Regions from separate parts of the Paenibacillus sp. RU5M genome, predicted to be linked through region 1. Evidence: predicted binding sites of a transcription regulator. Region 1 holds the regulator's gene; each other region holds the start of a gene.
What was found. The regulator Rex, encoded in region 1, represses fermentation and respiration genes when NADH is low (regulators of the CRP and FNR family bind a similar motif). The targets are predictions, from matches to a motif close to TTGTGAAATATTTCACAA.
Positions count from the first base shown of each region.

Region 2: CRO25_RS14510 (cytochrome ubiquinol oxidase subunit I) is a predicted target of Rex. The motif match lies at 1,237-1,254, and genes of this name have one in related genera.
Region 3: pflB (formate C-acetyltransferase) is a predicted target of Rex. The motif match lies at 4,288-4,305, and genes of this name have one in related genera.

Region 1 covers NZ_OBQM01000001.1:450,640-457,118, forward strand. Annotated here, with positions in the region: gene dinG (ATP-dependent DNA helicase DinG) at 1-2,437, shown strand, start outside; gene CRO25_RS02250 (redox-sensing transcriptional repressor Rex) at 2,664-3,317, shown strand; gene CRO25_RS02255 (amidohydrolase) at 3,304-4,608, shown strand; gene CRO25_RS02260 (DUF5590 domain-containing protein) at 4,650-5,180, shown strand; gene CRO25_RS02265 (hypothetical protein) at 5,482-6,009, shown strand; gene CRO25_RS02270 (AAA family ATPase) at 6,002-6,479, shown strand, end outside.
Region 2 covers NZ_OBQM01000004.1:124,009-130,487, reverse strand. Annotated here, with positions in the region: gene CRO25_RS14510 (cytochrome ubiquinol oxidase subunit I) at 1-1,113, opposite strand, end outside; gene CRO25_RS14505 (hypothetical protein) at 1,543-2,841, shown strand; gene CRO25_RS14500 (glycosyltransferase) at 2,841-3,752, shown strand; gene CRO25_RS14495 (glycosyltransferase family 4 protein) at 3,754-5,187, shown strand; gene CRO25_RS14490 (class I SAM-dependent methyltransferase) at 5,184-5,855, shown strand; gene CRO25_RS14485 (glycosyltransferase) at 5,940-6,479, opposite strand, start outside.
Region 3 covers NZ_OBQM01000001.1:222,168-228,646, forward strand. Annotated here, with positions in the region: gene CRO25_RS01135 (Crp/Fnr family transcriptional regulator) at 1-573, opposite strand, end outside; gene adhE (bifunctional acetaldehyde-CoA/alcohol dehydrogenase) at 1,004-3,616, shown strand; gene pflB (formate C-acetyltransferase) at 4,387-6,479, shown strand, end outside.

The DNA.
Region 1 (6,479 bases):
TGACCGTCCTCATCAGGCAGACAGTGATGCTCTTGCAACAGCTTTTGTATTACTGAAGTGTCTCGATGAGCTGCGTGCATTGCCTCTGATCACGATTCAGCGCCTCAGTGACCTGTTTGCACCGGAAGACAGTGACTTGGGTTGGTTCTTCGATGGAATGCGTTCTGAGAAGGAAGCAGAGCCTATTCAGGATCTGGATGGTCATACGTATTACCGCCAGCTTGCCCTGAACGTGAGTGACTGGACCGATATAGGCTCACCACGTGATGAGCGAGAGGGTAATCCGCTGGAAGGCGTAAGCTTTGAGCAGTTTATGGATCAGGTTAGAGATAACCTGAAGGAGACGCTGGACCATTATGAGGAGCGTGAGGCGCAAACTCAGATGTTCAGCAGTGTACGACAAGCTTTGGATGAGGAGAAACATCTCTTAATCGAAGCTGGGACAGGTACGGGCAAATCACTTGGTTATTTGTTGCCTGCCATCTATGAAAGTGTGAAACAGGAACAGAAAGTCATGGTCAGCACACATACCATCAACCTGCAGGAGCAATTGAGAGAGCGGGATATTCCTATGCTGACCCAAGTGGTTCCGTTCCCGTTCAAGGCAGCGGTGTTCAAAGGACGTGGGCATTATCTGTGTCTGCGTAAGTTTGAGCATAAAATCAATAAACGTGAATTTGCTACACCGAAAGAGGATTACTTTACAGCGGCTCAGATGATTGTCTGGCTTACTCAGACGGAGACTGGAGACGACGAGGAGCTTAATCTAAGCGGGCGCGGAGGAGACTTCTGGGAGACGGTACAGAGTGAGTCTGAGTCCTGTCTTGGACGTTCCTGTCCTTGGTTCCGCAAATGTTTCTATCACCGGGCCAAACATGAAGCCGGGCTTTCGGATATCGTCATTACGAATCATTCGAAATTGTTTACGGATGTCAAAGCAGCACATCAGCTGCTGCCAGCCTACGAAAGTCTCGTCATCGATGAAGCACATCATCTGGAGGACGTAGCAGGTAAGCACCTTGGTCTTCATATGAAATATTTCACGTTGGTTCATACACTGACCCGACTGTTTAAAGATAGCCGAAATGGCCAACTGCCTATGCTGCGTTCTCAATTGTCGGGTCATGAAAATTCGGTACAGTGGGGCTCCATGATTGATCAGATGTTCCCGCTTGCTGTCGAAGTTAAAGAGATGTGGGATCGACTAAGCGATGCATTGTTCGGACTGCTGCCTGAACGCAGCGATGCTTCTCCAGGCGAGACAGGACAATTCTCACTTAGACTGAAGTCTTCACAAAAACCAGCCAAATGGCAGGAATTGCAGGACGCTGAAAACCAAATTTATGTCACCCTAGGCGATTTGATTCGTAAAGGCGACAAGCTGCTGCTTGAAGTGAAAGAAGATCAGGACGATTATCAGTCCGATAGTCTGATTACGGATATCTCAGGTCTGCTCAAGGATTTGGCAACGATTAAGGATAATCTGCGTTTCTTCATGCGGATGGATGATGCCAATACCGTGTACTGGATGGAGGCCAGCGGCCAGTTCCGCAGTAAATCACTGCAACTCTATGCTGTTCCTGTCGATGTCAGTGCACAATTGAAGGATATGTTCTTTGATAAAAAGAAAAGCGTTGTGCTTACATCGGCTACGCTCTCCGTTGACAAGTCATTTCAATTCATGATCGAACAGCTGGGTTTGCAGGAAGCTGCCGACAATAACCGTCTGTTAACGTCGATGCTACCTTCACCGTTCAATTATCGAGAACAAGCGCTGCTTGTCATTCCGCGTGATTTCCCAAGCGTGAAGGGCAGTGTAGGCGATGCACACTTTGTGGATATGCTCGTGCACTCGCTCGCGGAAACGGCTATTGCGACTCGTGGACGCATGATGGTGTTATTCACCTCCTACCGCATGCTGCGACAGGTCTATGACCCGCTTAAGGAGGCTTTGTCAGGCAACGATATCTCTTTGCTTGGGCAAGGGGTGGACAGCGGCAGCCGTTCCAAGCTTACACGTCGGTTCCAAGATGCTAAAGCAACGGTGCTACTTGGCACAAGCAGCTTTTGGGAAGGCGTGGACATTCCGGGAGAGGCTCTGACCTGCCTTGCAATTGTCAGACTGCCGTTCCAGCCACCGAATCATCCGTTAGTGGAAGCGAAGAGCGAGCTTTTGCAGCAGCAAAAGAAAAACCCGTTTATGAAGCTATCCGTGCCACAAGCCGTCATCCGTTTCAAACAGGGATTTGGCAGACTGGTTCGTACAGGCAAAGACAGAGGCATTGTGATTGTATACGATACACGCGTTATTGAAGCGTATTATGGCAAGTACTTTTTATATTCATTACCTGGTCCCAAAATGGAGCACATGCTTACAGAGCAGATGGTTCCACGCATTTCGGAATGGCTCGAGAGACCAACCGAAGAGCAACAATAACAGATACGCTCTGTAGCTTCCATTATTGCAAGACGCCAGTGATTGGCGGTAAAATTGATTAATATCATGTATTCGTTTCATGGATATGCGAGTAAAGCGATTAAAGCAATTATCCATTATATAACAAGGAGCATCCTGTTTAATTCAGTAATCATTTTGCATCGTTTTAGACAGGGTGCTCATCTTTTCATCTATCTATCGTGGCCTTGGTAAGGGGGAGCAATGAATGAAATCAGATAAAATTTCGGAAGCCGTGGTGCGTAGATTGCCTGTTTACTTGCGTTATTTGAATGAACTGCATCAGCGCGAAGTCAATACGGTCTCTTCACAAGAACTTGGACTGAGGCTGGATTTGAATCCTGCCCAGATTCGTAAAGACTTGGCTTACTTTGGTGACTTTGGTCGTAAAGGGATTGGATATGACGTTTCATATCTCATTGAGAAAATCCGCCATATTTTAAAAATAGACCAGCAGATCAATGTAGCTCTTGTCGGAGCAGGTAATTTGGGACATGCCTTGTCCAATTACAATGCCTATCTCAAAGACAACATGAAGATCGTCGCTGTATTTGATGCCTACGGTCCGAAAATTGGGAGTCAAATCAACAGTTTGACGGTACAACCGATGAATGAATTAACGGATTCGGTCAAAAAAGATAACATTCGTATAGGTATTATCACGGTTCCGGATACGGAAGCCCAAAATGTTGCAGATCAGCTGATTGAGTCAGGAATTGAAGCGATTCTGAACTTTGCGCCAACGATCCTGAAGACCCCGCCGCATATTCGCATTCATCATGCTGATTTTACGACGGATCTACTTAGCCTGGCTTATTACTTGGAGAATGGAAAGGACGACGAGGAAGATGACGACAAATAGATGGGTAATTCACAACGGCAAATTTGCCGTGAGTGAAGGTACGAATTGGAACGTGGTTCAAGGTTTTATGGTTGTTGAGAATGACAAGATTGTGCATATTGGTGAGACATTGCCGGAAGGAGACGAAAGCCTGACAAAGGTGGACGGAAAAGGACTGTTCTTCTTGCCGGGTCTGATCAATACGCATGGTCACGCGGCCATGTCGCTCCTCAGAGGCCATGGAGACGATCTGGCGTTACAAGTATGGTTGCAGGAGAAAATGTGGCCAATGGAAGCCAAAATGACGTCTGAAGACGTATATTGGGGCACATCACTTTCCGTGCTTGAAATGTTGAAGGGTGGAACAACAGCTTTCCTAGATATGTATGATCATATGGATCAGGTTGCGAAAGTGGTGGAACAATCTGGCGTTCGGGCTGCTCTGGCACGTGGGGTAATCGGACTTTGCTCAGAAGAAGAACAACTTCGCAAGCTCGAAGAGTCCGCAGCATTTGCCCGTCAATGGAATGGACAAGCAGACGGAAGAATTACAACCGTAATCTCTCCACACGCCCCTTACACTTGCCCTCCGGATTACATAGAGAAGCTGGTACAGGTTGCTCATGATCTGAATCTGCCTTTGCATACGCATATGTCTGAAACGATTCGAGAAGTGGAACAGAACGTGGCTGATTACGGACTGCGTCCGGTCGCACATCTGGAGAAGCTAGGATTTTTCTCCCGTCCATCTCTGGTTGCACATGCGGTACATCTGAATGATGAAGAGATCGAGATTCTCGCAAAGCATGATGTAGCAGTTTCCCACAATCCAGGCAGTAACCTGAAATTGGCTTCGGGTGTTGCACGTGTACCTGATCTGTTGAAAGCAGGCGTGACTGTGTCTCTGGGAACAGACGGACCAGCAAGTAACAATAACCTGGATATGTTTGAAGAGATGAGATTGGCTGCGTTGATTCACAAAGGTGTGTCCGGTGACCCTACTGCAGTGCCGGCAGGGGAAGCGCTTCTGCTTGGAACTTCGTATGGTGCTAAATCCATATTTCTGAACAATACAGGCGCTCTGCAAGTTGGCATGAAGGCTGACTTCATCGCGTTGAACATCGAACAGGCCCATTTCTATCCGCATACGGATCTGATTTCCCATACGGTCTACTCGGCATCGGCCAAAGATGTGGAGCATGTGTGGGTGGATGGTAAACAAGTGGTTAAACATGGCGAATGTCTTACGATGGATGAAGAGCGCATTCTGCGTGAGTCTCAGCTGGCATTTGACAGTTTGCTTGCCCGTTAATTACAAGGACAGCATCGTCATAGGGAAAGGAAGTTCGGCTTTTGAAGAAAAAAAAGAAGTGGATATGGATTTCGCTGCTGCTCCTGGTTCTGATTCTGTTTGGACTTCAGCGTTATTATGTCTATGTTACCCAGGATCAGCGCAAGGAAGAGGCGTTGGCCATACAGGCGGCCCAGGAACAGCTGGGGATTACGTCCCACGAAGAGCTGCGTAAGTATGTCTGGGGGCAGAAAGACGGCGGAGACAACATATACTGGACCCTGATCGGCAAAAATAAGGATAACCAGGATGTCATGGTGTGGATCAAGTTTGATGAGAATAACAAACCCGTGACGGGAACCAATGCAGTACACGGTGAACTGTTAAAGAACGGCATGAATGAAGCTCAGATTCGAAATCGGTTCAGCTCTGAAGTTCCCGGTGGGGAGATCAAACGAATCATGCCAGGCGTTGTGAATGGAATCTATGTATGGCAAGTGTATTACAACGATGATACTCACAACTATTATCGGTTTTACCGCTTCAGTAACGGGGAACAGGTGGATCTGGTCTATACGATCCCGAATAGCTAGAATTAGCATAAATACTATCGTCCAAAAAATACATTAAAGAACCGGCAGACGGAAACCCGACTGGACCGGTTCTTTGACGTACTTTGTTGATCATTTTGGATTTGAATAGTTAAAATTAATAATTTATTCATATTTTCGCCTTAGATATTGTATATACGATGTGATATACTCAAATATGTATTCAAGGATACATCATACACAAATAAATCCTGTTAGGCACATCACAGGACATTACGTACACATATTCATATTCTTGCCTACAAGTTATAGGATGGGCCAAAATTTAGGAGGGGTAACTCACTTGAAGATAAAAGTATTGCCTATTGCTCTGACTGCCGTCATTTCAGCCGTTGTGTTGTTTGGAGGTTGGTTTGTGTATCGTCATGTGGCTGTGCAAAGCCCAATTGAAAAGATGGTTACCCAGTACGATGGAGTCAATGATGTTCAATTAACTATTAACCGCAATGATGTACAGTTGAAACTCGATCTGCAGCCGGATGTTGATCTGGGCAGGTTGGTACAATATATTCACAAAGAAGGACAAACCTTGATTGGCACTCGTTCGTTGAAGCTGGATGTCGTGGATCATTCCAACGAAGCATTAGAGAGCTGGTGGGGAAGCGCGATGTTTACCGTAGCACAAGCGATGGAGAACAAGCAATACACCGAAATTACACCGACCTTGTCTAAAATGGCTACAAATGGGATCAAGGTAAATACAGCCATGGATGACAATAATGTATATGTCAGTCTCAGAGATGGAGATGCCAGTAAGTTTATTATTCTGCCGCGTGTGCCCGGTCAGATAGGAGTGTGGCCTAATGCCTAAATGGACGAAAGAAATTGCCATTGGATTTGTACCCGTATTAATTATCTTTCTCGCTTTTATCGGTGTAAACATGATTCCCATTCTGATCGCTGTAATGCTTGTGGGAGCTCTGCTGCTCATGATGCAAATGCGGGGTGGGATTACGGTGGGGGCAGGTCAGGAACGTAAACGCAAGAAAAAAGGCCCTTCCAAGCTGACTTTTGAAGAAATCGGTGGTCAGGAGAGTGCCAAGCAGGAACTGCGGGAAGCGCTTGATTTTCTCATTCGACATGAAGAAATTCAGAAGTTTGGTATTCGTCCTTTGAAAGGTATACTGCTTACTGGCCCTCCAGGAACAGGTAAAACCTTGATGGCCAAAGCTGCTGCTCATTATACCGACTCTGTTTTTGTAGCTGCTTCAGGCAGTGAGTTTGTTGAGATGTATGTTGGTGTAGGTGCAGGCAGAATACGTGATTTGTTCCGTGATGCAA
Region 2 (6,479 bases), on a different contig from region 1:
GGCAAACACCATCAAGCGCATAAACCATTTGCCTGCTTCCTCCAATTTGCGGCGCATCGCCAGAAATGTACCGTATATCGCTAGCAAAATCATCAATCCGCCCGCAGCAATCATGATGCGGAAGCTCCAGAACGTCGTCCGTACCGGAGGAATGTAGTCTCCTGGACCATACGTCTGCTCATACTCCGCCTGCAATTCCTTCATGCCTTTGACACTGCCGGAGAACTTGCTATAGGACAGATAACTGAGCAACCCGGGGATTTTGATCTCGCCGGAATTTTCCTGTTTGTCCGGATCAACAAAGGCTACCACCGTCCATGGTGCCGGATCTTCCGTCGTCGTCCATGTTCCTTCACTGGCTGCCATTTTCATCGGCTGCGTCTCCACCAGATATTGCGCCTGGAAGTGACCCGAGAAGGCAACCCCCAGCGAGGAAACCAGACCAATTATGATGGCAATGTTGAACGATTTCCGGAAGATCTCCACATCCTGCTTCTTCATCAACTTATAGGCACTAATCCCGGTTACCACAAAAGCACCTGTCATTAATGCGCCAAAGATCGTATGTGGGAACTCCACTAGTAGCTGACCATTGGTGATCAGTGCAAAGAAGTCATTCATCTCGGCGCGGCCATTATTAATCTCGAAGCCAACCGGATGCTGCATGAACGAGTTGGCTGCCAGAATCCACAGCGCGGACAAGAATGTACCGATGAATACCAGCCAAATGCAGGCCAGATGCACTTTCTTGGACAAGCGATCCCATCCGAAAATCCAAAGCCCAATAAAGGTAGACTCCATAAAAAACGCCAGCAAGGCTTCAATCGCCAGTGGCGCACCGAACACATCCCCGACAAACCGGGAATACTCCGACCAGTTCATGCCGAACTGGAATTCCTGAAAGATACCCGTGACCACACCGACGGCAAAGTTAATCAGGAACAGTTTACCCCAGAATTTGGCCATCGTTTTGTAAACTTCCTTACCCTTCACTACGTACAACGTCTCCATAATCGCTACCAGCAGTACAAGACCAATGGACAGCGGTACAAAAAAGAAATGGAAAATCGTTGTGAGCGCATATTGGATACGCGATAACATGATCGGATCCATACCGTTACCCCTTCTTTCTGTTCATATCGCAGTTTTCGTATTTGGCATTGAAGCCCCTTCTTCAGTTTCTGTCAGCCAAACACGTATTGATGAACGTATTGTGCCAGATAGACTATTTTATACATGTGACAATTATCACAAACCCTGCCATGACAGCAAAAAAAAGTGACGATGGTCACACAATAGAAAAAAACAAGCCTAATGTTAGAGCTTGCCAGCTTCGTCTATTCACGGAAGATGCTCATGTTTGGGACGGAACGCCCATATGTTAGTGTCAGGCATAAAATACGCTGGGCAAAAAAGGCATTACATATTGAATCATTGGATTCATTGATATCATTCAAAGCAGCGCCAATCCGATGTTTATCAGATGGTGCTGCTTCAATCCATGAACGGACAAAAATGTAAATCAAGTGAGGTGATTCATCGATGGAAGAGCTGTCTCCGATCCCGGACCCGGAGCCTTATCAAGGGGTAGATGTAGAAGAGTCAAGTACGGCCCTGCCTGCCTTTCGTTATGTCCTTTTCCCCCGGAAGGGAGGATGGTCTGCTTTTCCCTATCCAGACATCGCTGCTCTGATGGTTGCGGAAGGGCCTGTCTACTATGTCAGTAGCCTGGAGCGCTCCGAGGAAATGCCTGCGAATATCACCGTCATCACGCTTCCCGAAGCAGAACAATTGCTGCAGGAGCCCCGTACGGTTGCTGTGGTTGCGCATCCCTACTGGCTGACCGCCACAGCCTCGCTCCATCCGGAGCTCTGTATTGTACTTCTTCCCGAGCCAGTTGGTGAAGAAGCGGAGTCTCCCCTATGGGAGAGCTGCATTTCAAGACTGGTCGGTATCGCCGATCTGGTGGGCACGACTTCAGAAACACGCTATATGAAGCTGGTATTCCAGGGCGTACGCGCCATCTGGCTGAATGGAGAGGATACCTCTCCTGCTGGTGTCATGCAAAAGGATGACCTCGAGGTCCCTCTCCGGGACTATGAACTGCTATTCCTGCATGCGCTGCGACAGACGCTCTCGGATGTTCAGGATACGGTCACCCAGCTGCAATGCAGTGTGCGGGCCGACTTCTATCGTCAGCTTCGTTCCAAAGCAGGAGCGCATGAGACGATTTCCTTTTTGCTGGCAGCCTATGAATATGTGCTAGAGGATTCCAGAGCGGCCACTTCACTCAAGGAAGCCTTCTCTCACGCGGTATTAAACGGGCGCAATGATTGTGTAAGCTCCCACTATCGATTCCTCTCCGCCATTCATGCAAGGGCCGGGGAAATCGAGAACGCGTTGCAGGTGTATGGAATCAGCGCAGGTAACGAGCAGGAACGGCACCATTATGAACAACTCTGTCGCTGGCTGGAGGCCGGGGAGGAACAGCTTGTCCGGGCAGAACTGCTGCGTCTGAATGATGATTATGGAAACGCATTACACATTTTGGATGAACTCGGAGGCGAAACGGCGCGGCATTGGAAATTTCGTATCTATCAGGAGACTGGACGTGTGGAAGATGCATTAGATTTGGTGCATGCAGTGGATATTCAGGATAGCCCCAGCCGACAGGATTATCGGCAATTATCGGGTCTAGCTCTGGCTCTGCGCGGAGAACGTCACGGGGCGGTGAGACAATTTCTGGAGACGGCACTGGAGGATGAAGATGCTCTTGCACGAATCGTCGAGATGGAGCTGTTGGATCAAGCCGTCCAGCAATTGCTGGGGGAGGTGCCATGATGCTGGACCCGAAGAAGCGCAGACAACATGTGAATGGACCGATGGTGCATAAGGATATACGATCCGAAACAACTCATACTCCAACGGAAACGCTGGAATCGCTGCATGCTGACACAGAGGGGCAAGGCGATCAGCAGCATGCTGCAAAACACCAGGATACAGGCCTATTCAGAGAGCCGTTTTCCGTTCGTCGGGTTCGTAAAAGTCAGGGCAATAAACTGACCGCCATGCTTCAGGTACGTAACGAGCGCGGGCGATATCTGGAGGAAGTGCTGGACGATCTGAGTGAATTCGTAGATGAGATCGTCATTGTGGACGATGCCAGCACAGATGGAACACCCGATATATGCAGAGCCTATCCAAAGGTCGTTCGTCTGGAAGTGCTGGAAAAGCCATTATTTTCGGAGGAATGGCGATTACGCAACGCTCTATGGCAAGCAGCGGCAGGTACCTCCCCGGATTGGCTGCTCTCGGTTGATGCCGATGAGCTATACAGCACGGAAGCGAAGAAAGCGATACGCGCTCTGATTAACCAGGATCACGCGGACTGGATCGCTTTCCGCTTCTACGATATGTGGGGCGGACGAACCCACTATCGGGAAGATGACCTTTGGGGGCTTCACCGACGTCATACCGCTTCCCTGGTCCGTTATATGCCAGGTTATCCTTACTTTTATCCGCAGCAAAATCATCATGTGCCTCGTCTTCCCTTGCCCTGCACTGTATTGCCTGGAATCAGCACAGAATTGAAAGTCCAGCATCTTGGCTGGGCCGGAAGTCTGGAGGATCGGGTTCGGAAATATTTGCGTTATAAACGAATTGATCCACACGGCGAGTGGGGCAGCCTGGAGCACTATGAATCCATTCTTGATCCGGAGCCCCGACTGATTCCGTGGAAGGAGGAGCAGTGAAATGGGCGTGGTCAGCATATTGACACACAGCTTCACCGATGGATATAACCGGGAATTCAGCCGGGTGTTCGGGGGCGGTCTGGAGCGTTACGTCCTGGATTTATGCAGTGTAATCCGCGGATTGGGACACATCCCCGAGGTTCATCAACTGTCCTATTTTGAAGCTTTTCAGACCCGTACGGAACAGATTGATGTATACGGATATGCCTACGATATGAATGATGTGCCCGAAGCTTTTGCCCGAATGGCTGCCGCAGCACGAGGACCCGTGATCTATGCAAGCTGCCTGTGGCAGCCCATTGCCTACAAGCCGGGCAGTCTCGGCATCTGCCACGGTATTAACTGGGATCGTCCCGCGCTGCCGCTCGAAACCAAGCAGCAAGTCGCGGAGCATATTCAGCTGGCACTGGATGGACTTGTACGCATCGTGTCGGTCGATTCTCATTTTCAGACCTTTTGCCGTGCTGCTTGTACGTTTGCCGACCCCGGTCAGGTCGTGCTCATTCCCAATGCAGTGGATACCTCCTACTTCACGCCTGCTCCGCCAAGGCGTACATTCGAGCATGAACAGGAAGAAGAATGGCTGGCAGCATGGAAGAAGGATCTTGCAAGTCATGAAGATCATAGTGAAGCTGCCATCTCGGGGTTGAATGCTTTGTCATCCGTGGGGGAAAGAAACGATGGAAACGGCATGGTTCGGGCGGACAGATCCGAGGTGACAGTAATCGCTGAAGAACTGGACTCGCCAAATATCAGACAGGGCATGGCTGGTCACCAGCCAAATGTGCTAACGGGGGATCATTTGAAGGAGCAGGAGAATGACACAACGGCCGCAATCCATGTGAGCCCTTCCCGTCCACTGCGCATTTTATATCCACGCCGCATCAGCATGGAACGGGGCATTATTCCGATGATGCTGGCAGCTGACCGACTGCTCGGTGCCTTTCCTGATCTAGAGGTCGAATTTGCCGGAGAACTGGTTGAAGGCAGCACGGTGGGCCGATCCTTCCGGTATTGGCATCGCACGCACCCTCATGCGGATCGAATTATACAGCGCACGTATGATTTTCGGGATATTCGCGAGGCCTACCATCAGGCAGATATCGCCGTGATTCCGACCGTCTTCTCGGAAGGAACATCCTACGCTTGTCTGGAGGCGATGAGCTGTGGGCTTCCGGTTGTTGCTTCCAATGTTGGCGGTCTGAATGATCTGATTCAGGATGGCTTCAACGGACTGCTGGTACCTCCAGGTGAAGAAGCGCTGACCGCTGCGCTGGTACGCCTCGTTCAGGATCGGGCTGAGCGGGAGCGGCTGGGTATCTATGCCCGCGAGACGGCGCTGTCCTACGACATATCCCACTGGCGGCGCAGGTGGAGTACGGTATTGGAATCTTTTTTGGCAGAAGCAGGATTAAAGGAGGGAATTCGGGGATGATGGATACGCCAAATGCAACGGATTTCATGGAATCAAGATACATTCGGGAGGGTGACCCCAAAACGGATACATTGGTTTTCCCACTGCATCCTGCGTGGTGGAGCCGTCCGTACGAGTACGAATGGGCACGCCAGTTTGCGCGGCAGGAAGACGTCGTACTCGACGCTGCCTGTGGTATATCCCATCCATTCAAATTTTGGCTAGCAGAGCACTGCCGGGAAGTTCATGCCTGTGATTGGGATGAGCGCATTTTGTCCAGAGAAGCGATCCGGCTGGATATCGCTTCTGATTTTGGTGAACAGGCCGCACGTGACCTGCCGGAATCGAGCCTGGACCGACTAAATCTTGCGCAGGCCAATCTGGCTCAGCTTCCGTATGAATCGGAGATGTTTGACAGCGTATTCTGCATCTCTGTGTTGGAGCATCTGGATACAGGCACGATGCTGCGGGCCTTTCGCGAATTCGCCAGGGTGCTGAAGCCAGACGGACGGTTGATAGCCACGTTTGATGTGCCCGAGATGCGTCCGGACCTGCTGGAGACGATTATGGCTGTCACTGGACTGATGATCGAGGGCAAGCTGAGCGTGAAAGAACCGGAGGATGCCATCTGGTCTGACATGTACGGCCCGGCAATCCGTTGTTTTCGTGCTGTTATTCGTAAGGAATAATTGGGATGGATAAACGGGATCACGGATGAGGGGCATAGATTAAGATTAACTCTACATCCTTAAAACCCTTGGATTGCCTCAGCGTTAGAGATGAACCAGCAGCATGCTGCACTGGTTGGCGTATGCTTCGGTGGATGCTGCGCCGGGTGATGTCAGGCGCAGCAGGGTGTGCAGGCCCGGCGGGATCATTGCCGGGCTGCCGGAAGCGGCAGGTTGCCGTGCAATGACTTGGGCACATTCGGCCCAATCACGCGCAGTGCGCTGCCGCCCGGCGAGCAAAGCGAGCGTGCCCGCCAGTACCATGGCGGGCACTTCGTGCGTGAAGGGCTGCTGCGCGCCATGCGGCGTGCCGAACAGCACAAGCAGCCCTTCACGCACGCTTGCGGGCGCGCGCAGCAGCCCGCAGCGGGCCGCAGGCGGAAGCGCCGCGAGCAGCGCCGGCGCCTGGCCGGGCGGCAGGGCCTGCAGAAGGCGCAGCCATGCGGCCCAGGCGCCTACGCGTGCGAGCGCCAGCGCCGCGGCGTGCACGGCCTGCGGCGCTGGCGCGGCGCAGCTGGCCAAAGCGCCCCGCAGCAGCGCATCGGCTGCGCGGGCTGCATCGGGCGTGGCTGCCTGCTCGCGGGC
Region 3 (6,479 bases), 230 kb from region 1:
ACGGGTCGCTCCAATCATATTGGACAGATCCGTGTGTGTTATTTTTTTATGAATCATGACATGCTCTCCATGGGGCTCGCCGTAGGAATTGGACAATCGAATCAGCGTGGAGCAGAGTGCGCCCGGTTTGCCATATAACATCAGATCACGGAATTTGGTTTGGGTTAACCGGTGATGGATACCCATCCATTTCATAAAGTCGATCGCAAAGTCACAGTGTTGGCAGATCAGCATTTCCAGGTCTTTATGCTCCAGTACGCCGATCTCACTATCCTCCAGCACTTCCGCCGAAAAGCTGTGTTTCGATCCGAAGAACGGATCAGCCTGCCCAATCATATCACCGGCTTGATACATGTACATAATCAATTCCTTGCCTTCATCCGTGGATTTGGTGATCTGAGCACGGCCTCGTTTCATATAATAAAGTTTGTCAGAGACATCTCCCTCCCAATACAGATGGGTTCCTTCCGGATAGGTTCTGTCCTTCATCGTTACGAGCAGATGGTTGAAATTCGCTTCCGAGAAACAGTTGGTATTTCCGCGTTTTTCCAGTACACTCAGTTGTTCTCTCATAAGTCTATCTCCCCTTTGTGTCCATCGGACGGCCTTCTGCAGCTTGGATTGGCCCCCGTGGTTCGCCGCAAACCGTTGCCGTCCTGATCAGGGTCATCTCTCGGCCGGGAAGGACGGTACAAATTGCGGTGGTTCAATTTTTAAGTTCAGTATATACCTTATCTTGCCGTTTGAGGGGCGTGGAAAGGGGGCAAAAATGGCGAAATTTCAAACATTGTGATTAAATTCACTTTCGAAAGGAGAGGATGAATCTGACAGCCCTATAGTTTAAATAGGAAGTGTAAATGGCTAAGTGAGAGACACTAAAAAACTTAAATTAAATTTGTTATACTTTGTGAAAAAAATCACATAATTAACTCTTTCCCCATGGTACGATGTGAATGTAAAGAAGAGAGACAAACCAATACGAACCTTTAGGAGGATGAGGGAGATGGCTGTAAAGAACGAAGTCGCCCCAGTAAAAGAACCGACAGCAGGTCAGTATATTCAAACGTTAATTGACAAAGCGAATAAAGCACATGCAGCATTCATGTCCATGGATCAGAAACAGATTGACCGCATCGTGCAAGCGATGGCGCTGGCAGGTCTGGACAAACATATGATGCTCGCCAAAATGGCCGTGGAAGAAACAGGTCGGGGTGTGTATGAGGATAAAATCACCAAAAATATATTTGCAACAGAATATGTGTATCATAGCATAAAATATGACAAAACAGTAGGGGTTATCGAAGATAACGAGTACGAAAGCTTCCAGAAAATTGCGGAGCCTGTCGGCATCATCATGGGGATTACCCCGGTAACGAATCCGACATCCACCACGATGTTCAAAGCACTGATTTCCATCAAAACGCGTAACCCGATCATCTTCGGTTTCCACCCATCTGCACAGAACTGTAGCCGGGAAGCCGCCAAAATCCTGCTAGATGCTGCAGTGAAGCATGGTGCTCCAGCGGATTGTATCCAGTGGATTGATGATCCTTCCATGGATCGCACAAACGCACTGATGAATCATAATGATGTGGCGCTCATTCTGGCAACAGGTGGATCAGGTATGGTACGGGCGGCATACAGCTGTGGTAAACCAGCACTGGGCGTAGGGCCAGGGAACGTACCTTGCTTTATTGAGAAAAGCGCAGATATCAATCAAGCAGTAACGGATCTGATTTTGTCCAAATCGTTCGATAACGGTATGATTTGTGCTTCCGAGCAAGCAGTCATCATCGAAGAACCGATCTTCGATCAGGTGAAAAAGAAAATGATCGCGAACGGCTGTTACTTCGTCAACAAGGATGAGGCAGCGAAACTGACCGCAGGTGCGATTAATGCTGAGAAATGTGCGGTGAACCCGGCGATTGTTGGTCAATCTGCAGTCAGCATTGCGCAAATGTGCGGCATCGAGGTCCCTGCTAACACCAAAATTCTTGTAGCCGAGATTGAAGGCGTAGGTACAAAATTCCCGTTGTCTGCTGAAAAACTAAGCCCGGTACTGGCTTGTTACAAAGTGAAAACGGCAGCTGAAGGGATTGAGCGTGCAGCAGAAGTGGTTGCTTTTGGCGGCATGGGTCACTCCTCTGTTATTCATTCGACAAACGAAGAAGTCATTAGCAAATTCGCAGATCGCCTGCAAACCGGACGGATTATCGTGAATTCGCCATCCACACACGGCGCCATCGGTGACATCTATAACACCAACATGCCGTCACTGACATTGGGCTGCGGATCGTATGGACGTAACTCGACTTCTTCCAACGTAACCGCTGTAAACTTAATCAACGTGAAAAGGGTGGCTCGCCGTACCGTGAATATGCAGTGGTTCAAAGTGCCGAATAAAGTTTACTTCGAAAAGGGTGCAACACAGTATCTTGCCAAAATGCCGGACATCACACGCGTAGCCATTATTACGGATGCCATGATGGTCAAACTTGGTTATGTGGAAAAAGTAGAGCACTATCTGCGTCAACGTCAAATGCCGGTAGCTATTGAAGTGTTCTCTGATGTTGAACCCGATCCATCCACAACAACGGTAGACCGCGGTACGGAAATGATGCGCCGCTTCCAGCCAGACTGCATTATCGCTCTCGGCGGGGGATCACCGATGGATGCTGCCAAAGCGATGTGGCTGTTCTATGAATATCCTGACACGGATTTCAATGATTTGAAGCAAAAATTCATGGATATCCGCAAACGGATCTACAAATATCCACGTCTTGGCGTGAAAGCGAAATTCGTAGCGATCCCGACAACTTCGGGCACAGGTTCGGAAGTAACATCGTTCGCAGTTATTACAGATAAAAATCAAGGCAATACGAAATATCCACTGGCAGACTACGAATTAACACCAGATGTAGCCATTGTAGACCCGGAATTCGTCTACTCTCTACCTAAAACCGCTGTTGCGGATACAGGTATGGACGTATTGACTCACGCCATTGAAGCATATGTATCCGTCATGGCGAATGATTACACGGATGGACTCGCGATCAAAGCGATTCAACTGGTATTCCAATATCTTGAGCAATCTGCGCTGCAAGGTGACAAATTGGCTCGTGAGAAAATGCATAACGCTTCGACGATTGCCGGTATGGCTTTTGCCAACGCATTCCTGGGCATTAACCACAGCTTGGCACACAAATGGGGCGGTCAGTACCACACCGCACATGGACGTACCAATGCGATTCTGATGCCGCACGTCATTCGCTACAATGCGAAAAAACCGACGAAGTTTGCATCGTTCCCGAAATATTCGCACTTTGTGGCAGATGAGCGTTATGCCGAAATTGCTCGCATTCTGGGATTGCCTGCACGTACAACAGAAGAAGGGGTTACCAGCCTCATCAATGCGATTCGCAAACTCAACAAAACATTGGGTATTGAAGAATCGTTCCAGGAAATTGGATTCGACGCCAAAGACTTTGAAGCACATGTGGATTATCTGGCAGACCGCGCATTCGAGGACCAATGTACCACAGCTAATCCAAAACTGCCGTTAGTGACTGAACTGGCTGATGTATATCGCAACGCATTCTACGGCAAGTTTGAGTAATAACTAAAGCAACAGCAGGATTCAGGCAGATAGTCAGGGTTCCCCGAAAGGGGAGCCCCGATTGCCGTCTTTCCAGTAAAAAAAGGTAAAACGTAATCTTTGCAGTTGTCTTTTTTAAAAGAGGTTACACGGAATCCGTGATGTTACTTTTTGAACCAGGTATTCACACCATAACGAAGAGGGAAGAAAAAAACTGAAGAAGCGAAGCGTTCTCTTTCAAGCACGATTTCAACCTTCTATGCTATATAGTTTGAATCATAAATGTACACGATAACGGAGAGGAGAGAAAAAACCTGAAGAAGCGATAGCGCTCGCCTTTATCCTCGGATTTCACCTTTTTAAAAGGGAATCAAAAAAATCTGGGGGTAACAGCGATCGGAAGGTTGTTCTATCCTCGGAGTGGCCAGTGTACATATCCTTTCGTTCAAATTATATTGTTCAATCGGGGAAATCGGGTTTGAACATTGATCGGAAGTTGTTCTGCCCGCGCAGTGGCTAAGTGTGAATTTGCAGGGGTTCACCATGGCACAGCACAGGTGGAGTGAGGATGGTCACAAACTTTGTGATAAAAATCACAGATGATGAAAGAACGAAGACGTATACTGAAAATGTAAGAAAAACATTCATCCGCGGTTCCGGTTCCCAAGTAGAGAGAACATGTTCCGGCTTACATGTGAAATTTGTCACATTAATCGCGGCTCTGGGCACAGATGAGACGAGTGAAGCATCCTGTCATGTGTCCGGAAATCCAAATTTGTGGAGGGATTACTATGTCGGTGATCGAAAAAGATGTCAAACAACAAACAGGCTGGAGAAACTTTACCAAAGGAACATGGACGAAATCCGTAGATGTGAATGATTTTCTGGCACGCAACTTATCACCTTACTATGGCGACGAAGCATTTCTTGCAGGCGCAACTCAGAATACGAAAGAGTTATGGGATATCGTATCTGATCTTACCAAAAAAGAGCGCGATAACGGCGGGGTACTTGATGTTGACGTAAACACGCCAGCAACGATTGTTTCTCACCAACCAGGTTATCTGGATAAATCCAAAGAACAGATTGTTGGTGTTCAAACGGATGCTCCATTCAAACGTTCCATTCAGCCATTCGGTGGAATTCGCATGATGATTGATGCTTGTGAAGCTTATGGTTTTGAAATGCCTCAAGGCGTCATTGATATATTTACGAACATCCGTAAAACACATAACCAGGGCGTATTTGATGCTTACACATCTGAAATGCGTGCAGCACGTAAAGCAGGGATTATTACCGGTCTGCCTGATGCTTACGGCCGTGGCCGGATCATCGGTGACTATCGCCGGGTAGCTCTGTATGGCGTGGACTTCCTGATTCGAAATAAAAAAGGCGAACTGAATGCACTTGAAGTCGATGTGATTGATGAAGATGTCATTCGCCTCCGTGAAGAACTGTCCGAACAGATTCGTGCATTGCAAGAGTTGAAACAACTGGGTGAAATGCATGGTTTCGATATTTCTTTGCCAGCCACAACCGCAAAAGAAGCGTTCCAATGGCTCTACTTCGGTTACCTGGCTGCGATTAAAGAGCAAAATGGTGCTGCGATGTCCCTCGGACGTGTTTCTTCTTTTCTTGATATTTACATTGAACGTGACTTGCAAGAAGGCTTGCTAACTGAAGAACAGGCTCAAGAACTGGTTGACCATTTTGTTATGAAACTGCGGATCGTCAAGTTTCTGCGTACGCCGGATTATAATGAATTGTTCAGTGGTGACCCAACATGGGTAACTGAATCCATCGGTGGCATGTCCGTAAATGGAGAAACCCGTGTTACGAAAAGCAGCTTCCGTTTCCTGCACACCCTGAACAACCTTGGTCCTGCACCTGAGCCGAACCTTACTGTACTTTGGTCCACCAAGCTTCCGGAAGCGTTCAAACAATACTGTACGAAAGTATCCATCGAAACGAGCTCCATCCAGTATGAAAATGATGATCTGATGCGTCCGATCTATGGAGACGATTATGGTATTGCTTGCTGTGTATCTGCGATGAAGATCGGGAAACAAATGCAGTTCTTCGGTGCTCGTGCCAACCTGGCAAAAGCATTGCTGTATGCAATCAACGGCGGTCGTGACGAGAAATCGGGTGCACAAGTTGGACCTGAATATCCGGCGATCACAAGCGAAGTGCTGGAGTACAATGAAGTTATGAAACGTTTCAAACCGATGATGGAATGGCTTGCCAAACTGTATATGAACTCACTCAACGTCATTCACTACATGCATGACAAATACAGCTATGAGCGTATTGAAATGGCCCTGCATGACCGCGACATCGTACGTACGATGGCTTGTGGTATTGCTGGACTCTCGGTTGCAGCAGACTCTCTGAGCGCAATCAAGTATGCGAAAGTCAAACCGATCCGCAACGAACAAGGCATCGCAATTGATTTTGAAATTGAAGGCGACTTCCCTTGTTACGGTAATAATGAAGACAGTGTCGATAGCATCGCAGTTGAACTGGTGGAAAGCTTCATGGGCATGATTCGTAAACACAAAGCGTATCGTAATGCGATCCCAACACAGTCTGTACTGACGATCACATCGAACGTAGTGTACGGCAAGAAAACAGGTACAACACCGGATGGCCGTAAAGCAGGCGAACCGTTTGCACCAGGAGCGAATCCAATGCATGGTCGGGACAAAAAAGGTGCACTGGCATCCCTTGGCTCAGTAGCCAAATTGCCGTACGAACACAGCCTTGACGGGATCTCTAACACATTCTCCATCGTGCCTAAAGCACTCGGAAAAGAGTCAGACACACGTAAATCCAATCTGGTTGCCATGATGGACGGTTATTTTGGTCAAGGGGCACACCATCT